DNA from 2 places in the Shewanella sp. GD04112 genome. Region 2 is predicted to be linked to the other one. Evidence: predicted binding sites of a transcription regulator. Region 2 holds the regulator's gene; the other holds the start of a gene.
The links. The regulator MetJ, encoded in region 2, represses methionine synthesis genes. The targets are predictions, from matches to a motif close to TAGACGTCTAGACGTCTA.

Region 1 (4,431 bases), 300 kb from region 2:
GGATGAGCATGGTAAGTTAAAGGGGCCGTATTTTATTGATGCTTTTCAGCGTGCGGGCTATTCCCATATCATCGACCGCTTTGTGATTAATACGGTTGCAGAGGATCTCGCTCGCTGGGAATTAGAAGGCTTTTACCCAAAAGTGAGCATCAATATCGACCCAAACAATATTACCGATCCCCAATTGTTGGCGACCATGAATGAAAGGTTAGGCAGCGTCGCCAACCGAGTCGAAATTGAGATGTTAGAATCGGCCTTTATGTTGGATTTAAATCGTATCGATAACAGCATGAAGCAGCTTAAACAACATGGGTTTAGCTTCTTCTTAGATGACTTCGGGACAGGGTTTTCTAGCTTAAGTTTACTGAGTCGGATCAATGTGGATGGGATTAAGCTCGACCGCAGTATTCTGGCCAATACCAGCGAGCCAAAAGGGCGTACCTTGTATCTGCAAATCTGTAAGCTTTGTAATAGTTTAGGCTTTAGTTTGATTGCCGAAGGAGTTGAAACCCCTGAAGAAGCCGAGTTTGTTAAAGCGGCGGGGGTGAGTTATGTGCAGGGCTGGTTATACGCCAAGGCGATGCCAGGACCCGAGGCTAAAGCCTTTTGGTTGGAGAGAAATAGTGAGTGATACCTTGGTCAGCAATCTGCTGACGACATACGCCAATGCCAATTTGTCGGCTTGGGATAATTTGCGAGTCTTGCTATCCGAGAGTGCGTTGCAGCAATGCGAAGCCCGTGGATTTGAAGTCGATTGCGACGACAGTCGCCCCCACTATTGGCTGCAGATTGAGGATTGTTGGCTCGATTGCGGTAGAACCAATGCCTACAGCACGGCTATAGAACGTTTAACACCAGAGGCCGTTCAAGGTGCAAGGATAATCGGCGTGCAAGACTGTGTACTGTTATCCGCCGCGCAGATAAACCTGCTGTGTATGCAAAACGCTCATTTTGACCACTGTTAATCCGAGTTATAGGATTAACCATTCCCCCGTCGGATAATTCCCTTGATAGCCAAAAGGAAGCCGTCCTTGCAAGTACCAGGCTAAACGTTCTTGGGTAAATTCTGAGAGCGTTGCATTGGCTAACAGTAAAGTGGCTAAGGTATCGGCATCATCTGACACCAGTGCGCAAATCTCAGCAACGGGTACTATTTTCCAGATTTCCAGATAGGCGGCTTTAGCGATTTGAGCGACGATTTCGCTAGAGACTTGGGGCTTTAATCTGTCGGCTTGCTGATGGTCGCTAACACATAAGCTTTCATAGGGTTTGGAGTAGGGCGGTTCGAAAAAACGGTCTGGATCCCTTTCAAGATGAGTGGCTATGTCTTCTAGGCTGCCTAAGGTTTTGGCCATGGGCTCGTTATGGCCCACCTTGGTCGCCCAAGAACAGGATTGGAGTTGTGCGATTAACGGCTTCATTGAGTCCCTGTCTTTTGCCTATAGTGAAAGCCATCTTGCTGATTATGATGGGGTTAGGCAATACATCCTAAGCATAAAAAAAACCGCCCTAAGGCGGTTTTTTACGAGCGAAAGCGTGAGCTTAATGCAGATTACAGACCAGCATCGGCGCGTAGTGCGTCAGCTTTATCCGTCGCTTCCCAAGGGAACTCGTTACGGCCAAAGTGACCATAAGCGGCGGTTGCTTGATAGATTGGGCGAGCTAGGTTCAACATTTCGGTCAGGCCGTATGGACGCAGGTCGAAGTGTTGACGGACTAACTTGATTAAGACTTCTTCAGACACTTTACCTGTACCGAAAGTCTCAACGCTGATAGACGTAGGTTCAGCCACACCGATAGCGTAAGACACTTGGATCTCACAACGGTCAGCCAGACCCGCAGCTACGATGTTTTTCGCTACGTAACGGGCAGCGTAGGCCGCACTACGGTCAACTTTTGATGGGTCTTTACCAGAGAAAGCACCACCACCGTGACGTGCCATACCGCCGTAGGTGTCTACGATGATCTTACGACCGGTTAAACCACAGTCACCCATTGGACCACCGATAACGAAACGGCCAGTTGGGTTGATGAAGTATTTAGTGTCCTTGTTCAGCCATTGTGCTGGCAGAACTGGCTTGATGATGGTTTCCATCACGCCTTCGATCAGATCCGCTTGGGCGATGTCTGGGCTGTGTTGGGTAGACAGTACGATCGCATCGATACCGACAATTTTGTTGTCTTCGTAAGCGAAGGTGACTTGGCTTTTCGCATCAGGGCGTAACCATGGCAGAGTGCCATCTTTACGCACTTCTGATTGGCGCTTCACTAATGCGTGGGCATAGGTGATTGGCGCTGGCATCAGAATGTCGGTTTCGTTGCTGGCATAACCAAACATTAAACCTTGGTCGCCGGCACCTTGTTCTTTTGGATCGGCACGGTCGACACCTTGGTTGATGTCTGGAGACTGTTTACCAATCGCATTTAATACTGCGCAAGAATCGGCATCGAAGCCCATATCTGAATGGACATAACCAATTTCACGAACCGTTTTACGGGTCAGCTCTTCAATATCAACCCAGGCAGAGGTGGTCACTTCGCCACCTACTAATACCATGCCAGTTTTGACATATGTTTCGCACGCAACACGTGCTTTAGGATCTTGGGCCAGAATCGCGTCTAGCACAGCATCAGAAATCTGATCTGCAATCTTATCGGGATGACCTTCTGAGACCGACTCAGAAGTAAACAAGTGCTTTGCCATAGTAGGAAAATCTCGTCGTTAGCAATCAAACGTGTAGAAGCATCTACATCTAGACGGCTATTTTAGTGGAATTTCCCTTGGTTGACACCCCCTAAACTAAATATTTGTGTGTAAAGTGAGGTAAGCCCCAAATCGGAGAGAGTTTGTGGCGCTGGAGTTTCTGCTCTAACTCAATGAATTGATAGTGGTATGTGGTTTTTGTTCCAGATGAGGTGGGTAAGTTGTCGCTGAGCTAAGCTCAAACCAAGGTTGTAGCCTTATCGTTATGGGGGGCAATGTAATAAAGGATATAACATATTTGAATTATTGTATTACAAATGTGTTTAATGTGTTTTAAGATGAATTCGCCTAAACCTTCAAAGGTGTAATCCACCAGACTGGACAGTGGAATGCAATTTTCGTTTGCGTCGCTTCGCTATGTAGGGGAAAATATGCGTCCAAATTGCCCGCTAGACCCCACAAATTAAGCAGGAGAGAGCATGTCTTCCCGTAAAGTACTCGCCAACGCAATCCGTGCGTTAAGTATGGATGCAGTTCAAAAAGCAAACTCAGGCCACCCTGGCGCCCCAATGGGCATGGCAGATATTGCTGAAGTGCTGTGGAATGATTTCCTTAAGCACAATCCGAACAATCCGAAATGGGTAGATAGAGATCGTTTTATCCTCTCTAACGGTCACGGATCTATGCTGATCTACTCTTTATTACACCTGACTGGCTACGACCTGCCTATCGATGAACTGAAGCAATTCCGTCAGTTACATTCAAAAACTCCGGGTCACCCAGAATACGGTTACACCCCTGGTGTTGAAACCACCACTGGCCCATTAGGGGCGGGGATCAGCAACGCTGTGGGTATGGCGATTGCAGAAAAAACCTTAGCGGCACAGTTTAACCGTGAAGGTCATGAGATTGTTGACCACTACACTTACTGCTTCCTCGGCGATGGCTGCTTGATGGAAGGTATTTCCCACGAAGCTTGTTCTCTGGCAGGTACCTTAGGCCTAGGCAAACTGATCGCATTTTGGGATGACAACGGCATCTCTATCGACGGTCATGTGGAAGGCTGGTTTACCGATGACACGCCAAAACGTTTCGAATCATACGGCTGGCACGTGATTGCTAACGTTGATGGTCACGATAGCGATGCGATTCGCGCGGCTATCGAAGCGGCAAAAGCGGTGACCGACAAGCCAACCATGATCTGCTGCAAAACCATTATCGGTTTTGGTTCACCAAACAAATCTGGCAGCCACGATTGCCACGGCGCACCATTAGGTGATGCTGAAATCGCTGCAGCCCGTGAATTCTTAGGCTGGCCACATGCGCCATTCGAAATCCCTGCCGACGTATACGCAGGTTGGGATGCTAAAGAAGCCGGTAACGCCCGTGAAGCGGCTTGGAATGACAAGTTTGCCGCTTACGCTGCTGCTTACCCAGAACTGGCTGCCGAATACGAGCGCCGTGTGCTGAAAGGTGAATTACCAGCTGATTTCGAAGCTAAAGCGCAAGCCTTTATTCAAGAATGCCAAGCCAAAGGCGAAGGCATTGCGAGCCGTAAAGCGTCACAAAACGCGATTGCCGCCTTCGGTGCGGTTCTGCCTGAACTGTTAGGCGGCAGTGCTGACTTAGCGGGTTCTAACCTGACCTTGTGGGCAGGTTCTAAAGGTATTCAAGAAGATCCAGCAGGTAACTACGTGTACTACGGTGTGCGTGAGTTCGGTATGAGC
Region 2 (4,431 bases):
CCACGACAAGACCTTAGCCAAAATGCATGGCTTAGAGCTGCCAGTGATGGCAATCGAAATCATGTTCCTGTTTATGTTGTTCTGCGCCTTGTATTTTAAGGGCGGAGCGGCGGCTGCGGCGCTGGCATCACTCACCTCTGGCGTGTGGGCGAGCGTATTCTGGATTGGCGTGGTCGGGATTGGTTTTGGTATCCCACTGCTATTTATGCTGTTGCCGACCGCGACGCGCCACAGCAAGGGGGCGATGATCATGGTGGCCTGCGCCAGCTTAACCGGCGTGTTAGCACTGAGACACTTTATTGTGTATGCGGGACAAAGCTATCTAAGTTAGTGTTTTGGTTAACGGCAATATCTATGGGGTGAATCATTTATCCCTTGCAAGCAAAAAGCACCGATTAACGGTGCTTTTTTTATGGGGGCGATTAGCAGGATTTCATTGCGGTAATTATTGCGGTAATTATTGCGGCAATAGCTCAATCACTGATTTCACCGTGAGCACTAAAGCACTGATAGCGCATAGGGCTAAGGTTGCCATCTTGGTCTTATGTTTATCCACACTCCCCACCAGTTTGCCCGCCACTAAATAGCCTAAAAACACTGAGGGCAATAGCATGAGTGATAACCACAAATGCTTGATTTCGAGTAGGCCCGTCACCCCAAGAATGACCAGGGCTATGGTCGAGCTGAAGATAAAGAAGGCCGACAGTGCGGCGCGAAATTTGGAGGCATCCTTACCCGCCAACAAAATCGCCATCGGTGGGCCACCAATGGCGGCAATATTACCAAAGATCCCCGAGACCACGCCCGCGCCAAACAGGGTTGCTTTGTTCACGGGGAGAGTCAATTTATACAGGCTCAGCACCACGGCGACTGCCACAATGCCAGCAATCGCTAGACCAAGAATCGGCTGCGGCGCAAACAGTAGCAGGCTGGCACCGATAAAACCTCCGGGTACACGACCGATTAGCGCATACTGCAAACCATTGAATTCTAAATGGCCGCGTTCACGCAGTAGGGTGAGTAGGGCGATGGAAAACCCCATCACAATCACGGGGGCGGGCACTAATTCGGGGTCGACAATATACAGCAACGGGCTCGCCACCACGGCAAGGCCAAAGCCTATCAGACTCTGGGTGAGGGCACCTAAAAACACAATCACAGACGCCATGGCGAGCGTTTGTGGATCTATCAAGGAGAACATAGGATTCCATCAAAACAAAATAGGGATCGTTACTCTAACCCATCAGGCAAGATGAGTATTAACGATCCCTAATGATAAGTAGGATATTGGACGCTTAAGCGTTACTCCATATCTTCCCACTCGATCCCCATTTCGTCCATCAACCGTTTCGCTTCGGCGGGAATGCTGTCTGGGCTATCTTTCGACAGATCGGCATCATCAGGCAGAGGCTGGCCGGTGTAGGCATGCAAAAATGCTTCACACAAGAGTTCGCTATTGGTGGCGTGGCGCAGGTTGTTCACCTGACGACGGGTACGTTCATCCGTGAGGACTTTTAGCACTTTGAGCGGAATAGACACAGTAATTTTCTTTACTTGTTCATTCTTCTTGCCATGTTCAGCATAGGGGCTGATGTATTCCCCATTCCATTCAGTCATTGACTCACCTGTTATAACGCTAAATTCGGGGCAGATTTTAAACCCTTACAGATAACAGTCAAATTATTGCTACTATTTCTTAGTGATTGCAAACAGATTTCTTTATGTTTAGACGTCTAAACGTCTTAACGCCTATTGACGATGCCACTGGGCTTAGGTACATTTAGACGTCCAGACATCTCTTTGCGAACTTAGGAGTTCCCGATGACCGCAGGCAAATTAGTGACCGAACGTCAATTAGCCACATTAGCAGTGCGTCAGGGTATCGAAAGTGATACTCAGTATGGCGCGGTGGTGCCGCCAATTTACCTGTCGACTAATTACGCCTTCGATGGTCATAAAAATCCTCGCGAATTTGATTACAGCCGTTCCGGCAATCCTACCCGCAGCATCTTAGGTGATGCCTTAGCTAAACTGGAAAAGGGCGCAACCGGTGTGGTGACTTGCACTGGCATGGCTGCCATTACTTTAGTGACTACCTTGCTCGGCCCCGATGACTTACTGGTGGTGCCCCACGATTGTTACGGCGGTTCTTACCGTTTATTCACTAACTTGGCTAAAAAGGGCCAATTTAAACTGCTGGTGGTCGATCAAACCGACGCCCAAGCGCTCGAGCAAGCCATCGCCCAACAACCTAAGATGGTGTGGATTGAAACTCCATCAAACCCTCTGCTGCGAGTCGTCGATATCGAAGCTATCGCGAAGGCGAGCCACGCCGTAGGTGCTTTAGTGGTGGTGGACAATACTTTCCTCTCGCCCATTTTGCAGCAACCGCTGTTACTCGGTGCCGATATCGTTATCCACTCCACCACTAAGTACATTAATGGTCACAGCGATGTGGTGGGCGGCGCGGTGATCGCCAAAGATCCTCAACTCGGTGAGACCTTACATTGGTGGTCAAACACCTTAGGCTTAACTGGGTCTGCCTTCGACAGTTATCAAACCCTGCGCGGTCTGCGTACCTTGGCCGTACGCATTCGCGAGCACCAAAGCAATGCCCAGCGTATTCTGGACGTGCTGACGAGCAGCCCTTTGGTGAGCAAAGTGTATTATCCAGGCCTTGCGGATCACCCCGGTCATGCCATTGCCGCCAAGCAGCAAAAAGGCTTTGGCGCTATGCTGAGTTTTGAGCTTAAGGGCGGCGAAGCCGAAGTGGTCGCCTTTTTAGATGCCTTAAGTTTATTCAGCGTGGCCGAGAGCTTAGGTGGCGTTGAGAGTCTCGTGGCCGTGCCCGCGACTATGACCCATAGGGCGATGGAGCCCCAAGCGCGTTATGAAGCTGGCATTAAAGACACCCTATTACGTTTGTCGGTTGGTATTGAAGATGCCGACGACTTAGTTGCAGATATTCAAGCAGGATTGGCCGCCGTTGCGGCTTGTCAGTAGAGGAATTCGAGATGGCACGTTGTCACTTACATAAATTTGGTGGTTCCAGCTTAGCCGATGCCGATTGTTATCGCCGAGTCGCCCATATTCTGTTAACCCATGGTCATAGTGATGATCTGGTGGTGGTGTCTGCTGCGGGTAAAACCACTAACTTTTTATATAAATTATTGTCCCTGCGCGATAGCAACCAATTATGGCAAGAAGAGTTGCAAGTTCTTATCAGCTATCAGCAAGGCTTGATTGAGCAGCTGTTATCCAATGAGCAAGCGCGGGATCTGCGTGAGCGTTTAACCACGGATAAAGCTCAGTTAATCAGTCTGTTATCTTTAGATTCCCGTAATGATTACCAAATTAACCATGTGGTGAGCTTTGGTGAGCGTTGGTCGGCGCGCCTGATGGCAGCGCTGCTGCGTGAATCGGGCGTGGCCGCAAGCCATGTGGATGCCTGCTCGATTCTTGTGGCCGACGAGGCCGCCGTACCGCAAATTCGTGTGCAAGAATCCCGCGCCAAAGTGCAAGCCTTACTGGCCGCGCATCCTAACGAGCGTTTAGTGATCACAGGTTTTATCTGTGCCAACGAGCGTGGCGATACCTTGCTATTGGGTCGCAATGGCTCTGACTTTAGCGCCAGCTTAATTGCCAGCCTTGCCGACATTGAGCGTGTGACCATTTGGACCGACGTTGAAGGGGTATTTAACGCCGATCCGAATAAGATCAACGATGCGAAATTACTCAAGAGCATGTCCCTCGCCGAAGCAGACCGCTTGGCGCGCCTAGGCTCGCCTGTTTTGCATTCGCGCACTTTGCAGCCGCTGTTTAACACTGAGGTGAGCCTAGCCGTACGTTCAAGCTACGCCTCCCATACCGATTTTACCCTGATTGCTCCCCACAGCTCCTCGGCGAGTGCGCCCGTGGTGACTAATCTAAACGCCGTGGTGTTGTTTGGTTTTAAGATCGCGGGCGATGTGGCTAGTCTGCTTGAGCAATTAGTCGAAGCAGGATTAACGCCACTGGCCCATTGGTTATCGGCGCATCAACGACTCGAGCTTGCCTATACCGCTGAAAACCAAAAACAAGTACAAAAGTTATTGGATGCGCAGGCCGAAGCCCTCGGCATTAAAGATCTGCAAATTAATACTGAACTCGGTTTAGTGGCGCTTGTGAGTGCCGATGCCGAGCATTATCGCCGCAGCTTTGCCCGTTTACTGAGCCGCGACGCTAAGCCCTTGTTCAGTGGTGACTTAAGTTTGGTGACCTTAGTGCCACAGTCGCAGGTTAATCTGCTGACGCAAAAAGTGCATCGCCGCTGCGCCGGTCCGCGTAAACGCATTGGCGTATTGCTGCTGGGTGTTGGCAATATTGGCGAGGCGTGGGTGAAGCTGTTTAAGTCAGTTTCTCCCTCATTAAATCAAGAGCTTGAAGCGCGTG

Region 1: metK (methionine adenosyltransferase) is a predicted target of MetJ. The motif match lies at 2,747-2,764, and genes of this name have one in related genera.

The regions. Positions count from the first base shown of each region.
Region 1 covers NZ_JAOEAL010000001.1:3,951,921-3,956,351, reverse strand. Annotated here, with positions in the region: gene N7386_RS17415 (EAL domain-containing protein) at 1-631, shown strand, start outside; gene N7386_RS17410 (hypothetical protein) at 624-965, shown strand; gene N7386_RS17405 (hypothetical protein) at 972-1,421, opposite strand; gene metK (methionine adenosyltransferase) at 1,553-2,704, opposite strand; gene tkt (transketolase) at 3,184-4,431, shown strand, end outside.
Region 2 covers NZ_JAOEAL010000001.1:4,253,571-4,258,001, reverse strand. Annotated here, with positions in the region: gene nrfD (NrfD/PsrC family molybdoenzyme membrane anchor subunit) at 1-331, shown strand, start outside; gene N7386_RS18685 (sulfite exporter TauE/SafE family protein) at 458-1,201, opposite strand; gene metJ (met regulon transcriptional regulator MetJ) at 1,303-1,617, opposite strand; gene metB (cystathionine gamma-synthase) at 1,840-3,003, shown strand; gene N7386_RS18670 (bifunctional aspartate kinase/homoserine dehydrogenase II) at 3,015-4,431, shown strand, end outside.